2 regions of the Pseudomonas sp. MH9.3 genome follow, and region 1 is predicted to be linked to the other one. Evidence: predicted binding sites of a transcription regulator. Region 1 holds the regulator's gene; the other holds the start of a gene.

Region 1 (4,234 bases):
GATTCGATGCGCTTTGAACTCAACGGCCTGCGCGAACTGCTCGAAGTACAACTGGGCTCGCTGGCCTGGAACCAGTTGCAAGGCAGCAAGCCGCAACAGGCCAACCTGTGGCGTCGCCTGCAACGCATCGGCCTGTCCGGCCCGCTGTCGCGCGACCTGCTGGCGCTGACCGGCAACATCGAGGAGCCCCGTCAGGCCTGGCGCATGCTGTTGGCGCACCTGGCGCGGATGATCGCCACCCCGGAAATCGAACCCCTCGAAGAGGGCGGTGTGATCGCCATGGTCGGCCCTGCCGGCATGGGCAAAACCACCACCCTGGCCAAGCTGGCCGCCCGTTACGTGCTCAAGTACGGCGCCAACAACATCGCGCTGGTGAGCATGGACAGCTACCGCATTGGCGCCCAGGAACAGCTCAAGACCCTCGGCCGCATTCTCAATGTGCCGGTGACCCACGTCGACCCGGGCCAGTCCCTGGCCAACGCCCTCGACCCGCTGCTGCGCAAGCGCGTGGTGCTGATCGACACCGCCGGCCTGCAAGCCAGCGATCCGGCGTTGCGCATGCAGCTGGAAAGCCTGGCCGGCCGTGGGATCAAGTCGAAAAATTACCTGGTGCTTGCAACCACCAGCCAGAAACAGGTTCTTACCGCTGCGTATCACAGTTACAAGCGCTGCGGTCTGGCCGGCTGCATCCTCACCAAGCTCGACGAAACCGCGAGCCTGGGCGAAGTACTGAGCCTGGCAATCAGTCATGAATTACCGGTCGCCTACCTGACCGACGGCCCGCGAATCCCGGATGATCTGCATCTGCCGCGTCGTCATCAGTTGGTCAGCCGTGCCGTGAGTGTGCAAATGCAAGACGAGCCTAGCGAGGAAGCGATGGCTGATATGTTCGCCGACCTTTACCACAACCCGGCAAAACGGGTCGGTTGAGGCAGGATGAACACCGTGAAATGTACCTACATCGATGGTCTGCAAGCGATTCAAGCGGCCAAGCCATGTAGCCTGCGTCTAAGCAAGACAAGGTAAAGAAATAAAATGGGCAGCATGCATCCCGTACAGGTGATCGCGGTGACCGGCGGCAAAGGTGGCGTCGGGAAAACTAACGTGTCAGTGAATTTGTCCCTGGCCCTGGCAGAGCTTGGCCGTCGCGTCATGCTGCTGGACGCTGACCTGGGCCTGGCGAACGTGGACGTTCTGCTGGGGCTGACCCCCAAACATACCCTTGCCGATGTGATCGAAGGGCGCTGTGAGCTGCGCGATGTGCTGCTGCAGGGGCCCGGCGGGATCCGCATCGTGCCGGCTGCCTCCGGCACCCAGAGCATGGTGCACCTGAGCCCGGCGCAGCATGCCGGCCTGATCCAGGCGTTCAGCGATATCGGCGACAACCTCGACGTACTGGTGATCGACACCGCCGCCGGCATCGGCGAGTCCGTGGTCAGCTTTGTGCGCGCCGCGCAGGAAGTGCTGCTGGTGGTGTGCGACGAGCCCACTTCGATCACCGACGCCTACGCCCTGATCAAACTGCTTAACCGTGACTACGGCATGAACCGCTTCCGCGTGCTGGCCAACATGGCCCAGAGCCCGCAGGAAGGGCGCAACCTGTTCGCCAAGCTGACCAAGGTCACGGATCGTTTTCTCGATGTCGCCCTGCAATACGTTGGCGCAGTTCCCTACGACGAATGCGTGCGAAAGGCTGTGCAAAAACAGCGTGCGGTCTACGAAGCATTCCCGCGTTCCAAGTGTGCGCTGGCATTCAAGGCGATTGCCCAGAAGGTCGATACCTGGCCGCTGCCCGCCAACCCGCGTGGGCATCTGGAGTTCTTCGTCGAGCGATTGGTGCATCAGACAAGCGCGGGTCCTGTGCTATGACATCCAGCGGCTACAACCTCTATAAAAAATCGGCACGCGACAGCCAGGGCGAATTGATCGAGCGCTATGCGCCGCTGGTCAAGCGCATTGCCTATCACCTGCTGGCGCGCCTTCCGGCCAGTGTGCAGGTCGAAGACCTGATCCAGGCCGGCATGATCGGCCTGCTCGAAGTGTCGACCAAGTACGACGCGAGCAAGGGCGCCAGTTTCGAGACGTATGCGGGTATTCGCATACGTGGCGCGATGCTCGATGAAGTGCGTAAAGGGGATTGGGCGCCGCGTTCGGTGCACCGCAATACGCGGATGGTCAGTGACGCAATTCGCTCAATTGAAGCAAAAACCGGTCGCGACGCTAAAGATCACGAAGTTGCGGCCGAACTCCAATTGAGTCTCGATGATTATTACGGGATTTTGAACGATACCTTGGGCAGCCGCCTGTTCAGTTTCGACGACCTGTTGCAGGACGGCGAACACGAAGGGCTGCACGAGGACGGCGCGAGTGCGCATATGGAACCGTCACGCGACCTGGAAGATGAACGTTTCCAGGGCGCACTGGCGGAAGCCATTGCCAACTTGCCGGAGCGTGAGCGCCTGGTCCTGGCGCTGTACTACGACGAAGAGCTGAACCTCAAGGAAATCGGTGAGGTCCTGGGGGTCAGCGAATCGCGTGTCAGCCAGTTGCATAGCCAGTGCGCAGCCCGTTTGCGGGGGCGTTTGGGAGAGTGGCGCGCGCGCTGACAGGCAGTGTGGGGACACTGCAGACGATACCGCGAGGGTCACGACCTTCGCGGGGTCGACCCGTGGTGGACCCGGCAGTCCTTTTTGTGTAACGCCTGTTGATTGAAATGGCGCGTCCAGGTGCTGGGCGCGTTTAAGACTGCTTGGAGGTCGAATTGGACAAGAACATGAAAATCCTCATCGTTGATGACTTCTCAACGATGCGGCGGATCATAAAAAACCTGTTGCGTGACCTTGGGTTCACAAACACGGTCGAGGCGGACGACGGCATTACGGCGATTCCGATCCTCAACAGCGGCAGCATCGACTTTCTGGTAACCGACTGGAACATGCCGGGCATGACTGGCATCGACTTGTTGCGCCATGTGCGCGCCGACGAAAAGCTGCGCAGCCTGCCTGTACTGATGGTGACCGCCGAAGCCAAGCGTGAACAGATTATCGAAGCCGCCCAGGCCGGGGTAAACGGTTACGTGGTCAAGCCATTCACTGCATTGGCGCTAAAAGAGAAGATCGAAAAAATCTTCGAACGCATCCACGGCTAATGCCATCGCGGGGGAGCTATGGAGCATAAAGAAACAACATTGGGCGATTTTGAGTCGACCCTGAAAAAACATGCTCACCAGTTGGTCGACAGCCTTGAAAAAGGTCATTTCGGCGACGCGGTGCAGTTGATCCATGAGCTTAACCAGACCCGTGACCGCGGCCTGTACCAGGAAGTGGGCAAGCTCACGCGCGAGCTGCACAGTGCGATCGTCAATTTCCAGATTGACCCGCACATGCCCCAGGCCGAAGAAATTTCGCAGATCACCGATGCCACCGAACGCCTGTCCTATGTGGTCAAGCTGACCGAAGCGGCGGCCAACCGCACCATGGACCTGGTGGAAAACGCCACGCCTCTGGTCAATGGCATGGCCACCGAGGCTCAAGCGCTTAGCCACGACTGGGGCCGCTTCATGCGTCGCGAAGTCGGTGCTGAAGAGTTTCGTGAACTGGCCCGTCGGGTCGACGGTTTTCTGTCGCGCAGCGAACAGGAAAACCGCACGGTGGCGAGCAACCTCAACGATATTTTGCTGGCCCAGGATTACCAGGACCTCACCGGTCAAGTGATCAAGCGCGTGACCCAACTGGTCACCGAAGTGGAAAGCAACCTGCTCAAACTGGTGCTCATGGCCGGGCAGGTCGATCGTTTTGCCGGCATCGAACATGACCGCGCGGCGATCCTCTCGGAAAAAGATCCACAAAAACATCTCGCCAAGGGTGAAGGTCCGCAGATTCATGCCGATAAACGTGAAGACGTTGTGTCAGGTCAGGATGATGTCGATGACCTGTTATCCAGTTTAGGCTTCTAAGGAGCACCCACATGAGCTTCGGCGCCGATGAAGAAATCCTTCAGGATTTCCTTGTAGAGGCCGGCGAAATTTTAGAGCAACTGTCCGAACAACTGGTCGAGCTGGAAAGCCGACCGGATGATGCGAACCTGCTCAATGCAATTTTTCGCGGTTTTCACACTGTAAAAGGGGGCGCCGGCTTCCTCCAGCTCCATGAGCTGGTTGAGTGCTGCCACATCGCCGAGAACGTGTTCGACATCCTGCGCAAGGGTGAACGGCAGGTCGACTCGGAGTTGATGG
Region 2 (4,234 bases), 1.2 Mb from region 1:
TAGATCTGATTGGCGACTTTGGTCGAGCGGGCGCCGGCGCTTTCCGAACGCCTGAGAGTGTCGGCACCCAGCATGATTGCGCCAAGCGGGGTGCGCAGGTCGTGACCGAGAATGCCGAGGAACACGTTGCGCGAGGCCTCGACCGCACGCGAATAACTGGCGATGGATTCGGCGAGTGCCTGATCGATGGCCTCATGGAAGCGGGTCATGTCGTCGACGTTGATCGGCGTGCCGTCCTGGACCTGGCGCATCCACTGGCTGACCACGCTGGTTCTGAGGGCGCGGTATTCCGAGACCATCTGGTCAATGGTGAAACCTGCCATCAGCCGCGTGATTGCGTGGGTTTCGGCAGCGGTTTCCTGCTCATCCACCGGGCCATGGCCCTGGGCCTTGGCCGTTTGCTCGCGGCGGGTCTGGCGGGTGCGCAGGTCCGACACGATGGCCCGCAGCATCTGCTCGGCGTGGTCGCGCAGCGCCAGGCTGTCGAGCTCGGCGCCCGGCGTTTTGATGGTTCTGGCGAAATCTTCCCAGGCCTGCAGAATCGGCTCGAGGTGTTCGAGGATGAAATCGGGCAGGCGCATGTCGTGAATCCTGGTGGGAGGCGATGCAGAGGCGCGCAGAGTAACCCATGTGGAGAGGGGGCTTGCTCCCGATTGCGGTGTATCAGCCAAAGATGTACTGGCTGGCCCACCGTAATCGGGAGCAAGCCCCTCCCACAGGTTCATTGTCAGGGGTGAAACCTGCGCCCCAGCGCGTCCAGGCGCACGGCAATCGGCGGCAGGCGCTCGCTGCTGCGCGCCAGGGTTTCCACGTCGTCGGCGGTGCTTTGCGCGATGCTCTGCACCGACTGCAGGCGTCCGACGATTTCAAGGTTCGCCGAGGACTGGTCGCGGGTGGTGCTGACGATGCGCCCGTTGAGCGCGTCGATCTGCGCGATGTCATGGCCCACCGCTTGCAGCATCTCGACGGCCTGCCGGCTGTCTTCCACGCAGCGTTCCACGCCTTCGCGGCTGTCGTGCATGGCGGCGACGGCCTGGCGGCTGCCGTGTTGCAGGCCTTCGATGATGGTCTTGATTTCCTGGGTGGAGAGGGCGGTGCGCTGGGCCAGGCTGCGCACTTCATCGGCCACCACCGCAAAGCCGCGGCCTTGCTCGCCGGCGCGGGCGGCTTCGATGGCGGCGTTGAGGGCGAGCAGGTTGGTCTGGTTGGCAATGCTGCTGATCACCTCGAGCACCGAGCCGATCTGTTCGGCCTGGGCGGCCAGGGATTGGACGGTGGATTCGGTGCCGTTGATGTGCGAGGCCAGTTGGTTGATTTCCTGGCGGGCGCGGCTGACGCTCTCCTGACCGCGCACGATCTGGCGGCTGGCCTGACCAGCGTGCTCCACGGCCTGTTCGACCTGCACCGTGATGTGGCCCATGGCGTCTTCCATGCGTTGCATCGAACCGGTCATCTCGGTGATCTCGGCCAGTTGATGCCGAGCGCCTTTTTCCAGGGTGCCGCTGGCGCTGGCCAGTTCCTGGCCGAGTTGCCCCAGGCCATGGGAGTCGCGGGCGACGCCGTCGATCAGGAGGGTGAGCTGTTGCAGGAAGTGGTCGAACCGTTTGGCCAGGGACACATGCACCTTGCCTTCGGTGTGTGCGCTTTCGGCGGTGAACTGCGAGGTCACTGCGAGCATCTTGTCGAGCATTTCCTGGCTTTCGACTGCTTCGGCCTGGCTGTGCACCGCGAGATAGAGCAGTGCGATCGTTTCCATGACCACGTAGAACGCGTGCACGAAGACCATCGTCCAGCCGCCGTGATGCTCCATCACGAACACCGGGAAGCCCTGATGCTGCAAGGCGTGGAACACCACGTGATGCACGGCGATGGTGGCCGCGGCCACCAGGATCGGCAGCCAGTCACGGTAAAAGGTCAGCACTGCCAGCAGCGCGAAGATCCCGAAGTGGGATTCGATCACGCCCTGAGCCTGGTTGATGTGCAGCGCGGCCATCACCATCAGGCCGGCGCCCAGGGCGCAACGCATCAACCGGCTGCCACCGATGGCGCGGTACAGCACGGTGAGCACCAAAGCAGTGCCGCCGCCGACCAACAGCGCCTGTAGCAGGGTGTCATGCCAGAACGCCAGACCCAGGGAAAACAGGAACATCAGCCAGATAAGCGCCAGCATGATGCGGTCGGCCTTGCGGTAGTGCTCCAAAAAGGGGCTGGGGACGGGCATTCACGTTTACTCCTTGTGGTTTGGCCAGGAACAAAGCATGGGGCGTGCCACGACGGCCGCGTGCTGAGTGAAGCGGATCGTTGTTTTTTTGCGCTTCAGGCTGTTATCGGCAAGCCCGCACGGGACTTTAAGCCAGGAACGGCTGCCCGGGCGGGCAGCCGCAGGAGGGTCAGAAGCTGTACTTGGCGGTCAGCATCATGTTGCGCGGTGCGCCGTAGGAATCGCCGCCATAGTCCACGGAGTTGGCGATGGTCTCGTAGTACGTGCGGTCGAAGATGTTGTTGGCGTTGAGCTGCAGGTCCAGATGCTGATTGACCTGGTAGCCGGCCATCAGGTCGGTGACGGCATAAGCGCCCTGTTTGAGCCGGTAGCGGCTGCCATCCGCGACGGTCAGGTCGTTGTACATGCGGCTCTGCCAGGAGATGTTGCCGCCCACGCGGAGTTTTTCCAGCGGGCCCTGGAAGTTATAGCGCGTGGTGAGCTTGAACAGGTGTTCCGGGGTGTCGGTGTCGAACTGCTTGTTCACGCTCTGCGGATTGGACGGGTCCTTGATCACGTGGGTGCGCGCGTAGGTGTAGCCACCGCCCACTTGCCAGTGTTCGGTAAGGGCGCCTTGCAATTCGAAGTCGATACCCTGGCTGCGAATCTCGCCCGAGGCCTCAGCGCAGGAGGCCTGCGGGCAGTTCGGCACCAGCACGTCGACGGCGCGGTTCTGCTGATCGACGCGGAACAGCGCGACGCTGGCATTCAGCGCGCCACCCAGGTATTCGCCCTTGATGCCCACCTCGTAGTTCTTGCCGACGATGGGCCTGACCGGGGTGCCGGAGGTGTCCTTGGCCGTCTGCGGGGTGAAGATGTCGCTGTAGCTGGCGTACACCGAATGATGATCGTCCAGGTCGTAGATCAGGCCGGCGTAGCGGGTGACGTTGCGGGTGACCTTGTAGTCGCCGTCGCCATCGTGGTTGTCGTAGTCGTACCAGTCCAGACGGGCGCCGAGGATCAGCTTCAATGGGTCGGCCAGGCTCAGGCGGGTGGTCACGTAGACACCGTCTTGGGTGGTGACTTCACGACCGTTGGCGGTGTGGGCGAAGTCCGGCTTGCCCGCCGTGAGTGGCCAGTTCATGTCGTATGGCGAGTAGCTGTGAGTGGTCAGGTCGTAGACGCGACGGCTGGCGCCCACCACCAGTTCATGGGTGCGCCCGAGCGCCTGGAAGGGGCCGCTGACAAAGGCGTCGAGGCCCGCCTGGTTTTCATCCGCCGCCGACTGGTACACGGTGCGGGCCAGGGTGTTGTTGACCCAGCGCGACTGGTAGGAACCGGAAAAAAGGGCGTTCTGCTCGGCGTAGTTGGCGTTGACCTGCAGTTTCCAGTCGTTGGCCAGTTGCTGGCGCAATTCGGCAAAGACCGTGTTGATTTCCTGGTCCTTGTTCTCCCAACGCGTACCGGGGTTGTAGGAGCGCGACAGGTTCAAGTGGTGACCATCCTGGCCTACCATCGACGAGCCCCAGAAGTAGTTGGTCTTGTCCTTCTGGTTCGAAAAACCCAGGGTCAGGCGGGTGTTTTCACTGAGGTCGGCTTCGGTGACCGCATAAAACAGCCCGTGGTAATCCCCGACATTGTCGATAAAGCTGTTGGCATCGCGGTAGGAGGTGACCACCCGGCCACGCCAGGTGCCGCTGTCATTCAGCGGGCTGGAGGCATCCAGCTCGCCACGGTAGTTGTCCCAGGTGCCGGCCGCGCCGGTGAGGGTGACTTTCTGCTCGTCCAGCGGCCGCTTGCGGATCAGGTTGATGGCGGCCGACGGGTTACCCGCGCCGGTGACCAGGCCCGTAGCGCCACGCACCACCTCGACGCGGTCGAACATCGCCAGGTTCGGTTGGGCACCCACGTTGACGCCGTTGTAGCCACTTGGAATGCCGTCGTACATCAGGTTATCGATGTCGAAACCGCGCGCGGTGTACGACTGCCGGCCAGGGCCGTTGGAGAAGTTGAGGAATAACCCCGGGGTGGCGG

Evidence for each region. The regulator FliA, encoded in region 1, starts transcription of late flagellar genes. The targets are predictions, from matches to a motif close to CTAAAGTTTNNNNNNNNNNNGCCGNTAA.
Region 2: RHM60_RS02725 (methyl-accepting chemotaxis protein) is a predicted target of FliA. The motif match lies at 2,325-2,352, and genes of this name have one in related genera.

What each region holds. Positions count from the first base shown of each region.
Region 1 is NZ_CP133785.1:1,882,849-1,887,082, reverse strand. Features, by position in the region: gene flhF (flagellar biosynthesis protein FlhF) at 1-930, shown strand, start outside; gene fleN (flagellar synthesis regulator FleN) at 1,036-1,869, shown strand; gene fliA (RNA polymerase sigma factor FliA) at 1,866-2,606, shown strand; gene RHM60_RS07975 (chemotaxis response regulator CheY) at 2,774-3,148, shown strand; gene RHM60_RS07970 (protein phosphatase CheZ) at 3,167-3,955, shown strand; gene RHM60_RS07965 (chemotaxis protein CheA) at 3,967-4,234, shown strand, end outside.
Region 2 is NZ_CP133785.1:683,277-687,510, forward strand. Features, by position in the region: gene RHM60_RS02720 (sensor histidine kinase) at 1-581, opposite strand, end outside; gene RHM60_RS02725 (methyl-accepting chemotaxis protein) at 728-2,221, opposite strand; gene RHM60_RS02730 (TonB-dependent siderophore receptor) at 2,391-4,234, opposite strand, start outside.